3 regions of the Micromonospora sp. CA-259024 genome follow, and region 3 is predicted to be linked to each of the others. Evidence: predicted binding sites of a transcription regulator. Region 3 holds the regulator's gene; each other region holds the start of a gene.

Region 1 (4,208 bases), 630 kb from region 3:
CCGGTGAAGCCGAGGTCGTCGTCGAGCACCGAGAGGATCTGCACCAGCGCGGCGCCGCCGCCGGGCACGGTGCCCTCCTCGACCGCAGCCTTGGTCGCCGCGATGGCGTCCTCGATGCGGTGCTTGCGCTCCTTCATCTCGACCTCGGTCGCCGCACCAGCCTTGATCACGGCGATGCCACCGGAGAGCTTCGCCAGCCGCTCGGCCAGCTTCTCCCGGTCCCAGTCGGAGTCGGAGGCCTCGATCTCCTTACGGATCTGGGACACCCGGTCGGCGACATCGGCCTTCTGGCCACCGCCGTCGACGATCGTGGTGTTCTCCTTGTCGACCACGATGCGCCGAGCGGTGCCGAGCACCTCCAGGCCAACCTGGTCGAGCTTGTAGCCCAGCTCCGGGGCGACCAGCTCGGCGCCCGTGGAGATCGCGATGTCCTGCAGGAGCGCCTTGCGCCGGTCACCGAAGCCCGGGGCCTTGACCGCGCAGACCTTGAGGGTCTTGCGCAGCGAGTTGACCACCAGGGTGGAGAGCGCCTGGCCCTCCACGTCCTCAGCGATGATCAGCAGGGGCTTGCTGTTCTGCAGGACCTTCTCCAGCAGCGGCAGCAGCTCCTCGATCGCCGAGATCTTCTGGGTGGTGACCAGGATGTACGCGTCCTCAAGGACGGACTCCTGACCCTCCAGGTCGGTGACGAAGTTCGGCGAGATGAAGCCCTTGTCGAACTGGAGACCCTCGGTCACGTCCAGCTCGGTGGTGAGCATCGAGCCCTCCTCGACGGTGATGACACCGTCGCGGCCGACCCGCTCCATCGCCTCGGCGATCAGATCGCCGATCGTGGCGTCCTGCGCGGAGATCGTCGCCACGTTCGCGATCGACTCCTTGCTGGTGACCTCCTCGGCACGGCCGAGCAACGCCTCGGAGACCTTGGCGGCCGCCGCGTCGATGCCCCGCTTGATGCCGGCCGGGTTGGTCCCGGCGGTCACGTTGCGCAGACCCTCGCGAACCATCGCCTGGGCCAGCACGGTCGCGGTGGTGGTCCCGTCGCCGGCGACGTCGTTGGTCTTGGTCGCCACCTCCTTGACCAGCTGCGCGCCAAGGTTCTCGTACGGGTTGGTGAGCTCGATCTCCTTGGCGATGGTCACACCATCGTTGGTGATCGTCGGCGCACCGAATTTCTTGTCCAGAACGACGTTGCGCCCGCGCGGGCCGAGGGTGACCTTGACCGCGTCCGCGAGGGCGTTGACACCGTGCTCCAGCAGGTGCCGGGCGTCGTCCGAGAAGCTCAGGATCTTCGCCATTAATGTCCCTTCGAAGCGCCATTGCCCCGGCCCGGCGAGCCGGACCGGGGCAGTGGCACTGATCGGTTGCTTACTTCTCGATGACCGCGAGGACGTCGCGGGCGGAGAGCACCAGGTACTCCTCGCCGGCGTACTTGACCTCGGTGCCGCCGTACTTCGAGTAGAGGACGGTGTCGCCAACCTGAACGTCAACCGGAACCCGGTTGCCGTTGTCGTCGACGCGCCCCGGGCCCACAGCGAGGACGGTGCCCTCCTGCGGCTTCTCCTTGGCGGTGTCGGGGATCACGATGCCCGACGCCGTGGTGGTCTCAGCCTCGTTCGCCTGGACCACGATGCGGTCCTCGAGCGGCTTGATCGCAACCTTGGTCGCGGTAGTCACGGGCATACCCTCCTGGGGTACTGGTTTCGTTGCTGGCCGGCGGGGCCGACCAGCGTCAATCTGCCTCATGCCACCGGGCGGGGCCGTCGTCGCGGGTGCCGGTCCGCCTGGCGTGCGCACCCGGGTCGCGAGACCCGGGAGCTGGCACCCTCAGGGTGAGAGTGCTAATCGCAGGTTATTCCGTGGCTAGCACTCCGTCAAGGAGAGTGCCAGCGCGTCGCGCCCCGCCAGCCCGGATTCCTGGCTCGACCGGGAGAATGACCGAGTGGATCTCGATCAGCTGGCGGCGCTGCGTACCCCCGAGGGGTCGGCCGCGCTCACGGCGGCGGCCGGGCTGGCCGGCGGTGATCCGCTGGCCGCGGCGTCGGCCCTGCGCGCGGCCGGGGTGCCACCGACGCTGGCCGCAGCGGCGCTCACCCAGGCCGAGCTACGCCACCGGGCGGTCGGCAAGTTCGGCCCGGCCGCCGCCGGGATGTTCCTCACCCGACCCGGCCTGGAGCAGGCCACCCGCCGGGTGGTCGCCGACCGCCGGGCCGCTCGGCTGTACGCGGCCGGCGTGCGCACCCTGGCCGACCTCGGCTGCGGTCTCGGCGCCGACGCGCTGGCCGCCGCACGCGCCGGCATCCGGGTGTACGGGGTGGAGGCCGACCCGGTGACCGCCGCGATGGCCGCAGCCAACGCCTCGGCGGCCGGGCTGGCCGAGTTGTTCACGGTCGAGTGCGGCGATGCCACCGCGTTCGACGTCTCCCAGGTCGACGGGGTCTTCTGCGACCCGGCCCGACGCACGACCGGCACCGGGCGACGGATCTTCGACCCGCGCGCCTACTCGCCACCGTGGGATTTCGTCACCGGGCTCGCCGAGCGGGTGCCGCGCACGGTGGTGAAGGTCGCACCGGGCCTGGACCACGCACTCATCCCGGCCGGCGCGGAGGCGGAGTGGGTCGGCGTGGACGGCGACCTGGTCGAGGCCGCGCTCTGGTGCGGCGAGTTGGCCGAGGTGCCGCGCCGCGCCACGCTCTACCGCCAGGAGGGCGCCGAGGCCCACCGCCACCAGCTCACCGGCTCGGGCGCCGACGAGGCGGCGGTCGGGCCGCCGCGCCGCTACCTGTACGACCCGGATCCGGCGGTGGTCCGCGCGCACCTCGTCGCCGAACTGGCGGACGAACTGGACGCGACCCTCGGCGACCCGAGCATCGCCTACCTCTACGCCGACCACCCGACCCGCACCCCGTACGCGCGCTGCCTGGAGATCACCGACGTGCTGCCGTTCTCGCTCAAGCGCCTGCGGGCGCTGCTGCGCGACCGTCGGGTGGGCCGGGTGGAGATCCTCAAGCGGGGTTCCGCGCTCACCCCGGAGCAGCTCCGGCGGGACCTGCGACTGGCCGGCGACGCGGCGGCGAGCCTGGTGCTCACCCGGGTCGGCGGCGCACCGACGGTGCTCGTCGGCAGGCCGGTCGACTAGCGTCGGTGGCGTGGCAGGACAGGGCACTCCGGCGACGGCACTGGTGGTCAAGCGCGGGGTCGCGCATCGCACGCATCCGTACCGGGTGGCGCCGGACGCTCCGAACTACGGGGCACTGGTGGCGGTGGCGCTCGGCGCGGCACCGGAGCGCGTGTTCAAGTCGTTGGTGACCGAGGTCGACGGCGCGCTCACCGTGGCGGTCGTTCCGGTCACCGGCGAGCTGGATCTCAAGGCGCTCGCGGCTGCCGTCGGTGGCAAACGAGCGGCGCTGGCCGACCGCGCGGTCGCCGAGCGGGCCACCGGCTACGTACGCGGTGGGATCAGCCCGCTCGGGCAGCGTCGGCGGCTGCCCACCGTGCTGGACGACTCCGCGCTGGACTTCCCGACGATCTATGTCTCGGCTGGTCGGCGCGGTCTGCAACTCGAACTGGCCGCAGCGGATCTGGTCGCGCTGACCGACGCCCGTACCGCGCCGTTGCAGACCCGCTGACGGCGTTCATTACGGCGGGCTCCTCCCGAGGTGGCTGGGGAGTAACAGTCGCGTTGCTGAATTGTTATCGCTCCCAACAAACTTGACACCTGCGCACTCTTGTGGACTCGCGGCGGGGCGCAATACGTTGCCGGGCACAACAAAACAAACACCTCCCCCACCCCCGAAAGGACCCTGCACATGCGTAAGGGGATCCTCACCATCGCCGTCGTGGGCCTGCTCACGACCGGCGGCTTGACCGCCTGTGGCGACGACTCCGGCTCCGGCCCGGCCGACTCCGCCAAGACTCCCAAGATCGGCGTGATCCTCCCGGACAGCAAGTCCTCCGCCCGCTGGGAGACCGCGGACCGCCGATTCCTGGAAGAGGCGTTCAAGACCGCCGGCGTCCAGTACGACATTCAGAACGCCCAGAACGACAAGACCGCCTTCCAGACCATCGCCGACCAGATGATCACCAGCGGCGTCACCGCCCTGATGATCGTCAACCTGGACTCCGGCACCGGCAAGGCCGTGCTCGACAAGGCCAAGTCGCAGGGCGTGGCCACCATCGACTACGACCGCCTCACCCTGGGCGGCTCGGCC
Region 2 (4,208 bases), 990 kb from region 3:
CGTTCACTTCTCCGCGATCGAGATGGATGGCTACAAGGCGCTGGACGACGGCCAGCGGGTGGAGTTCGAGATCGCCCAGGGCCAGAAGGGCCCGCAGGCGGAGCGCGTACGCGTCATCGCCTGAGATCCCTTCCCCGATCGGCCCCGCGCGTCGGGGCTGCGGCGCGGGCGCGCAGCCGGGAGGATCGTGAACCGTTCCAGCCGATGCTGAGGAGCGTTCATGACCGACCAGCCACCCCCGCCCACCCCACCCCCCGGGCCGGGGGAGTCGGGCCCGTTCGACCCGGCCTCGCCCGCCGGCGGTTCCGGCGCGACGCCGGGCGCCCAGCCCGCCTCTGAGTCGCCGCCCGACCCGACGCAGGGTTGGGGTCAAACGGGTCCCGCCGGCCCGCCGCCCGGCTGGGATCCCGCGCAGGCTGCCTGGGGTACGCCCGGTCCGCCGCCCCAGGGTTGGGTGTTCCCACCGACCGGCGGCTACCCACCCGGCGTCGGCCCCTACGGGGGCGGCTACCCACCCGGCGTCGGCCCCTACGGGGGCGGCTACCCACCCGGCGCCGGCCCCTACGGCGGGCAGCCGTGGTATCCGGGGCCGCCGGTTGGCTGGTACCCGCCGGGTTACGGGCTCGACCCGAACGACCCCCTGGTCACACCGCCCGGTGCCGGTCTCGGGGGGTGGTTCAACCGGTGCGGGGGAGCACTGCGCCGGGGCTGGCGGCAGTTGCTGCCCATCATGCTGCTCAGCCAGGTGTTGCCCGCGGCGGTGCTCTCGGTGATCTCCCTCGGGGTGGACCCGTCGGCGAACTGGGCCGCCCAGGCCGAGGCGAATCCGAACGCCGTGCTGCCGGACAATTTCGCCGCCGAGTTGGGGAGCCTCCTCGTCGTGCTGGTCGGCGGCAGCCTGTTGGTCGGGCTGGTGCAGGCCGTCGGGTGGGCCGCCGGCAGCTGGGTGATCACCCAGCAGGCGGCCGGCCAGCCGGCCGGCCTCGAATCCGCGCTGCGCTACGGCCTCCGTCGGGCGCTCGGGCTCTGGGGCTGGACCCTGCTGATCAGCGTGCTCGTCGGCATCGGCGTCTGCTTCTGCGTGCTGCCGGGCATCTACCTGGCGTTCGCGCTGAGCATGGCCGGCCCGGTCTATCTCTTCGAACGCCGGAACCCGATCGGTCGATCGTTCCGGATGTTCCACGACCGGCTCGGCCTGCTGCTCGGTCGGGTGGCCCTGGTGGCCCTGGCGGTGATCGTCGGCACCCTGATCCCCGGTTTCCTGGAAGGGGTGGGCACCTCCGCGTTCGGTGTGGATCCCCTCGCGTCGCCGGGTGCGGCGGTCGGTGCGGTGGCGGTGATCGGGGTCACGGCGGCGCTGGCCCTGCCGGCCCACCTCGCGCAGATGATCGGTCTGCTGGTGACGTACGCCGAGCAGCGGGCCCATGAGGCACCGGTGAACACTGCCGGGCTGGCTGCGGAACTCGGCTGAGCGGCGTCATCGTGCTTGCACTCGGCAGGGGAGAGTGCTAAACAAGTCATTGGCACTCGCATACCGTGAGTGCCAATGGTCGGGACGGTGGGGCCAGGTTGCGCCGGCATGGAGACGCCGGGGCAGCACATGGCCGGTCGTCGCGGGCTATCCGGCCCGGCCGAAGGACGTCGTCGTCGCCAGGTGGCGACGTCCCAAGGTGCGTACACCAGGCGGCCCATCCGGGGGCACACATCTCGGGTGGCCCGTGAGTGTCCAGGAGGACAACGCCGTATGGCCAAGATGATCGCGTTCGACGAAGAGGCGCGCCGCGGCCTCGAGCGGGGCATGAACCAGCTCGCCGACGCCGTAAAGGTGACCCTCGGCCCGAAGGGCCGCAACGTGGTGCTCGAGAAGAAGTGGGGTGCCCCCACCATCACCAACGATGGTGTGAGCATCGCCAAGGAGATCGAGCTCGAGGACCCGTACGAGAAGATCGGCGCTGAGCTGGTCAAGGAGGTCGCGAAGAAGACCGACGACGTTGCCGGTGACGGCACGACGACGGCGACCGTCCTGGCCCAGGCCCTGGTTCGCGAGGGCCTGCGCAACGTGGCCGCTGGCGCCAACCCGATGGCCCTGAAGCGGGGCATCGAGGCTGCGGTCGCGAGCGTCTCGGAGGAGCTGTCCAAGCTCGCCAAGGACGTCGAGACCAAGGAGCAGATCGCCTCCACCGCCTCCATCTCCGCTGGCGACAGCACCGTCGGCGAGATCATCGCCGAGGCGATGGACAAGGTCGGCAAGGAAGGCGTCATCACCGTCGAGGAGAGCAACACCTTCGGGCTGGAGCTGGAGCTCACCGAGGGTATGCGCTTCGACAAGGGCTACATCTCGGCCTACTTCATGACCGACCCGGAGCGTATGGAGGCCGTCTTCGACGACCCGTACATCCTGATCGCCAACAGCAAGATCTCGTCGGTGAAGGACCTGCTCCCGATCCTGGAGAAGGTCATGCAGTCGGGCAAGCCGCTGCTGATCATCGCCGAGGACCTGGAGGGCGAGGCCCTGGCCACCCTGGTGGTCAACAAGGTTCGGGGCACCTTCAAGTCGGTCGCCGTCAAGGCGCCGGGCTTCGGTGACCGCCGCAAGGCCATGCTGACCGACATCGCCATCCTCGCCGGTGGCCAGGTCATCAGCGAGGAGGTCGGCCTCAAGCTCGACGCCGCCAGCCTCGACATGCTGGGCCGCGCCCGCAAGGTCGTGGTGACCAAGGACGAGACCACCATCGTCGACGGTGCCGGTGACGCCGAGCAGATCCAGGGCCGGGTCAACCAGATCCGGGCCGAGATCGACAAGAGCGACTCCGACTACGACCGGGAGAAGCTGCAGGAGCGGCTGGCCAAGCTGGCCGGCGGCGTTGCGGTCATCAAGGTCGGCGCGGCCACCGAGGTCGAGCTCAAGGAGCGCAAGCACCGCATCGAGGACGCCGTTCGCAACGCGAAGGCCGCCGTCGAGGAGGGCATCGTCCCGGGTGGTGGTGTCGCGCTGGTGCAGGCCGGCAAGACCGCCTTCGACAAGCTCGACCTGGTTGGCGACGAGGCGACCGGCGCGAACATCGTCAAGGTCGCGCTGGACGCCCCGCTGCGGCAGATCGCCGTCAACGCCGGCCTCGAGGGCGGCGTCGTGGTGGAGAAGGTCCGTAACCTCGAATCGGGTCACGGCCTCAACGCCGCCAACGGCGAGTACGTCGACCTGCTGGCCGCGGGCATCATCGACCCGGCCAAGGTGACGCGCTCGGCGCTGCAGAACGCCGCTTCCATCGCGGCGCTGTTCCTCACCACCGAGGCCGTTGTCGCGGACAAGCCGGAGAAGACCCCGGCTGCCCCGGCTGGCCCGGGTGGCGGGGACATGGACTTCTGAGTCCAGATCCGACACAGAACGGGGCGGGCCGCTGACGCGGTCCGCCCCGTTCGTCGTCAGGTCGGTAGTGGGCGCTGGTTGCGCCGCTTCTGCGCCCGGTCGTACGGCGGAAGCAGTTGGATCGGCGCGTCCACCATCTCCTGCGGTTCTTCGACCATCGCCGGCTCGCCATCGGTGGTCATCTCGGCCAGTTGCTCGGCGTCGCCGTAGTCGAGCCGGTCGAACGGGAGTTGGCCAGGAAGTTCCCCGACCGGTTTCCAGGTGATCGGCGGGCCGTCCTCGGTCTGGTCGTCATCCGTGGTCATGGCTGCCTCCTCTACCAAAACGGTAGGGGGCGTCGATGGGCGATGCGGGCGAATGGCGCTATCTGGGTCTATATCCCATTCGCCCCTTTATTCTGCGCCGACAGCCCGCCGGTACAGAAAGAAGACCCGCTCGATCCGGGCACCCGCGCTGCCCGAGTAGAACGGCACCGGCCCCACCCAGCCGATCTGCGCCCGGTCCAGCCCCGCCGCCCGCTGGTCCCGCAGGCAGCGCCGCAGCAGCACCCCACCGATGCCCGACCCCTCGGCGGTCGGCGCGGTGCCCATCGGCCCGAACCAGCTCGGCCGGGACGACCCGTACGCGGCGAAGCCGAGCACCTCGCCACCTCGTTCCGCGAGGTGACAACCGGCGCCGGCACGACCCACCGACCCGGCCAACTCGCCGTCCCATGCGCCACCGAAGGTGGACCGGGCGAACGCGGTCAGAGCCGGCAGATCCGCTGGCTCCGCCCGGCGTACGGTGACGCCCTGATCGGCCAGCCGCCGCTCCGCCGCCTCGGTGGACCGCAGCGCCGCCG
Region 3 (4,208 bases):
GTCACCAGCCGGGGTACGGGCGCGTCCGCGTACCCCCGGGAGGTGACGGTGAGGTCCAGGCTGCCCCGGCCGACGGCGGTGACCACGGCGGCGGCCGTGCCGCCCCGGCCGTCGGCGAGCAGCAGCTCCTCGCCGACCCGCAGCCGTTGCACGGTCGCCGCGTGGCGCCCCTCCGGGCCGTCCAGGGTCAGCGCGTCGCCGGTGGGCAGCGCCTCGACCAGGAACAGCGGCGCGGACACCTCAGGCATGCCCGTTGAACGCGTCGCGCATCCGGGAGAAGAAGCCGCCCTGCTTGGACAGCTCGGCGACCTCCTCACCGCGGGTCTTGGCGAAGTCGCGGAGCATCTTCTCCTGGTCCGGGTCGAGCTTGGTCGGCGTACGGACGTCCAGGTGCACGTAGAGGTCGCCTCGGCCGGTGCCGCGCAGGTGCGGCACACCCCGGGCGCGCAGCCGCAGCGTGCTGGCCGGCTGGGTGCCGGCCTTGACGTCGACCGTCTCCTCGCTGTCCAGGGTCTTGATGGTCAGCCGGGTGCCGAGCGCCGCCGCCGTCATCGGCACGGTGACGCGGCAGTGCAGGTCGTCGCCCTTGCGGGAGTACACGTCGTGCGGCCGCTCGTGGATCTCCACGTAGAGGTCACCGGCGGTGCCGCCACCCGGGCCCACCTCGCCCTGCTGGGCCAGCCGGATCCGCATGCCGTCCTCGACGCCGGCCGGGATCTTGACGGTCAGCGAGCGGCGGGTACGCACCCGGCCGTCGCCGGCGCAGGTGGGGCAGGGGTGCGGGATGGTGGTGCCGTAGCCCTGGCACACGGTGCACGGCCGGGCGGAGACCACCTGGCCGAGGAAGGTGCGTTGCACCGACTGCACCTCGCCCCGACCGCCGCACGCCTCGCAGGTCGCCAGGTGGGTGCCGGCGGCCGTGCCGGCGCCGGAGCAGGTGGTGCAGAGCACGGCGGTGTCGACGGTGATCGGCGCCTCGACGCCGAACGCCGTCTCGTGCAGGTCGAGTTCGAGCCGCAGGATCGCGTCGGCACCCGGCCGGGTACGCGGACGCGGACCGCGGGCGCCACCCGCCGCGCCGCCGAAGAACGCGTCCATGATGTCCTGGAAACCGACGAACGGACCGGCCCCACCGGGGCCGCCCGGGCCTCCGGCACCGCCGCCACCCGGGGCGAGCGGGTCGCCACCCAGGTCGACGATCTGCCGCTTCCGGTCGTCCGAGAGGACCTCGTACGCGGCGTTGATGTCCTTGAACTTCTCCTGAGCCTCCGGGTCCGGATTGACATCCGGGTGGAACTGGCGCGCCAGCTTGCGGTAGGCGCGCTTGATCTCGTCATCGGAGGCTTCCCGGCTCACACCGAGAATGCCGTAGTAGTCCCTGGCCACTGCGTTCCGTGTCCTCATGTTCGTCTCGCGTTGCGCCGATCCGGCGGCAGCAGCCGGCCGTCGGCCCTGACTGATCAGTTCTGGGCCAGCAACTCGCCCACGTAGCGTGCCACGGCGCGCACCGTGGCGATGGTGCCGGGGTAGTCCATCCGCGTGGGCCCCAGCACCCCCAGGCCGCCGACGATCGTGGCGCCCGGGCCGTACCCGGTGCTGACCACGGAGGCGGCCCGCAGGTTGTCGAACTCGTTCTCGTCGCCGATCAGGACCCGGGTCGTGCTCGGCTCGGTCTCGCCGATGAGCTTGAGGAGCACGACCTCTTCCTCCAGGGCCTCGAGGATCGGCCGCAGTGAGCCCTGGAAGTCGAGCAGGCCACCCCGGGTGAGGTTGGCGGTGCCGGCCAGGGCGATGCGTTCCTCGTGCCGCTCGACCAGCGTCTCCAGGAGCACCGTGGAGAGCGTGGTCATCGCCGGGCGCAGCTCGACCGGCGCCTCCTCGACCAGCGCCTGCACCAACGGCGGCGTATCGGAGAGCCGGGCGCCGGCGAGCTTTTCGTTGACCAGCCGGCGCAGGTCGGTGACATCGTCGGCGGGCACCGGCCCGGGCAGCTCCACCAGCCGCTGCTCCACCCGCCCGGTGTCAGCGATCATGACGAGCATCAACCGGGTGGTGGAGATCGGCACCAGTTCCAGGTGACGCACCGACGAGCGGGCCAGGCTCGGGTACTGCACAACGGCCACCTGCCGGGTCAGCTGAGCGAGCAGCCGCACCGTGCGGTGCACCACGTCGTCGAGGTCGACCGCGCCGACCAGGAAACGCTCGATGGCCCGGCGCTCGGCCGGGCTGAGTGGCTTGACCCGGGACAGCCGGTCGACGAAGAGCCGGTAGCCACGGTCGGTGGGCACCCGGCCGGCACTGGTGTGCGGCTGCCGGATGTAGCCCTCCTCCTCCAGCACGGCCATGTCGTTGCGGACCGTGGCCGGGGAGACCCCGAGCTGGTGCCGCTCGACCAGCGCCTTGCTGCCGACCGGCTCCTGGGTGGAGACGTAGTCCTCGACGATCGCGCGGAGCACGGCGAGTTTCCGGTCGTCGAGACCCATTCTCCGCACCTCCTGTCGCACGTCGGCCGCCGGCGCCGTGGGCCGGCCGGGCCGCCCTGGCACTCGACTGTAGCGAGTGCCAGTCTACGTCGGCGCACCCGCCGACGCGATGATCAACGGCGGCCCGTCGGTGCGGCCCGCGCCACCCCGCTGGGCCGATCGGCCCGTTCTGCCGGGCGATGTCGCTCTGGTGCGGCGTTGCCACAGGCCCCTACCGTGACATCCATGACTGAACCTCCTCGCCCTCCCGGAGCGGGTGACGCCGGCAACTACCCGCCGGAGCCGACCTCCCCGGGCTCGTCCCCGTCGGCCGAGCCACCCACCGCACCACTGTCCGGGGCACCCGGCCCGGGCGGCTATCCCCCGGCCGGTGGCTATCCGCCACCCACCGGTGACCAACCGCCGTCAGGCGGCTACCCTCCGGCGGGTGGCTACCCTCCGCCCGGGGGTTACCCGCCGCCCGGCGGCTATCCCGCTGGCGGGTATCCGACCGGTGGCGCCTACGGCGGCCCCGGCGGCGGCTACGCCAACAACGAGGACAAGACCTGGGCGCTGGTCGCGCACTTCGGCGGCGCCCTCGGCGCGCTGATCAGCTTTGGTCCGCTGGGCTTCGTCGCCCCGCTCATCGCCTACCTGGCCCGTGGTCAGCAGTCGCCGACCGTCCGGGCGCACGCGCTAGCCGCCCTGAACTTCCAGATCCTCTGGTCGATCATCGCGTTCGTGCTGCTCTTCGTGAGCTGGTGCCTGCTGTTCCTGCCCAGCATCGCCGTCGTGGTGATCCAGATCCTGTTCGGGATCATCGCGGGTATGAAGGCCAACGAGGGCACCCCCTACCGCTACCCGATGTCGGCCAGCTTCATCAAGTGACCGGGTCGGCCGCTCCCTCGGCCGGCCCGGCGCACCGCCTCCACCAGCCCGGGGACAGCCTGCGGCTCAGGGCAGCAGGTCACGCACGACCGCGTCGGCGAGGAGCCGCCCGCGCAGGGTGAGCACCGCACGGCCGGCGGCGTACTCCTCGGCAGCGAGCAGGCCGTTGGCGAGCGCCCGCTCGGCGCCGGCCCGGCCGGTGGCGTCGAGCACCGCCAGCGGCAGGCCGGTGTCGAGCCGCAGCCGGAGCATCACGTCCTCCATGTGCGCCTCGTCGACCGTGAGCACCTCCCGGGCCAGGCCGGGTGACGCGCCTGCGGCGAGCCGCTGGGCGTACGCCGAGGGGTGCTTGACGTTCCACCAGCGCACCCCGCCGACGTGGCTGTGCGCCCCCGGCCCCAGCCCCCACCAGTCCGCGCCGGTCCAGTAGAGCAGGTTGTGCCGGCAGCGGGCCTCGTCGGTGCGGGCCCAGTTGGAGACCTCGTACCAGGAGAGCCCGGCCGCGTCCAGCGCGGCCTCCGCGGCCAGGTACCGGTCCGCGGCGACGTCGTCACTGGGGTACGCCAGCTCGCCGCGCCGCATTCGGGCGGCGAGCCGGGTGCCGTCCTCGACGATCAGGGCGTACGCGCTGACATGGTCCACCCCGGCGGCCACGACCTGGTCCAGCGAGGCGGCGAAGTCCTCGGCCCGCTCCCCCGGAGTCCCGTAGATCAGGTCCAGGTTGACGTGCTCGAATCCGGCGTCGCGCGCCTCCAGGGCGGCGGCGGTGGCTCGGCCGGCGCTGTGTTTGCGGTCCAGGATCGCCAACACTCCCGGGGAGGCCGACTGCATGCCCAGCGAGATCCGTGTGTAGCCGGC

What was found. The regulator HrcA, encoded in region 3, represses chaperone genes, less so after heat shock. The targets are predictions, from matches to a motif close to GGTTNGCACNCTCNNNNNGAGNGTGCNAACC.
Region 1: the regulator HrcA is predicted to act here: its motif matches at 1,814-1,844, upstream of groES (co-chaperone GroES).
Region 2: the regulator HrcA is predicted to act here: its motif matches at 1,519-1,549, upstream of groL (chaperonin GroEL).

What each region holds. Positions count from the first base shown of each region.
Region 1 covers NZ_JBNJND010000002.1:895,781-899,988, forward strand. Annotated here, with positions in the region: gene groL (chaperonin GroEL) at 1-1,295, opposite strand, end outside; gene groES (co-chaperone GroES) at 1,366-1,680, opposite strand; gene ACQEUX_RS23470 (THUMP-like domain-containing protein) at 1,940-3,136, shown strand; gene ybaK (Cys-tRNA(Pro) deacylase) at 3,147-3,626, shown strand; gene ACQEUX_RS23480 (sugar ABC transporter substrate-binding protein) at 3,807-4,208, shown strand, end outside.
Region 2 covers NZ_JBNJND010000002.1:1,252,545-1,256,752, reverse strand. Annotated here, with positions in the region: gene ACQEUX_RS25255 (cold-shock protein) at 1-124, shown strand, start outside; gene ACQEUX_RS25250 (hypothetical protein) at 221-1,471, shown strand; gene groL (chaperonin GroEL) at 1,745-3,367, shown strand; gene ACQEUX_RS25240 (hypothetical protein) at 3,424-3,672, opposite strand; gene ACQEUX_RS25235 (GNAT family N-acetyltransferase) at 3,760-4,208, opposite strand, start outside.
Region 3 covers NZ_JBNJND010000002.1:263,140-267,347, forward strand. Annotated here, with positions in the region: gene ACQEUX_RS20500 (16S rRNA (uracil(1498)-N(3))-methyltransferase) at 1-239, opposite strand, end outside; gene dnaJ (molecular chaperone DnaJ) at 241-1,386, opposite strand; gene hrcA (heat-inducible transcriptional repressor HrcA) at 1,461-2,483, opposite strand; gene ACQEUX_RS20515 (DUF4870 domain-containing protein) at 2,709-3,350, shown strand; gene hemW (radical SAM family heme chaperone HemW) at 3,417-4,208, opposite strand, start outside.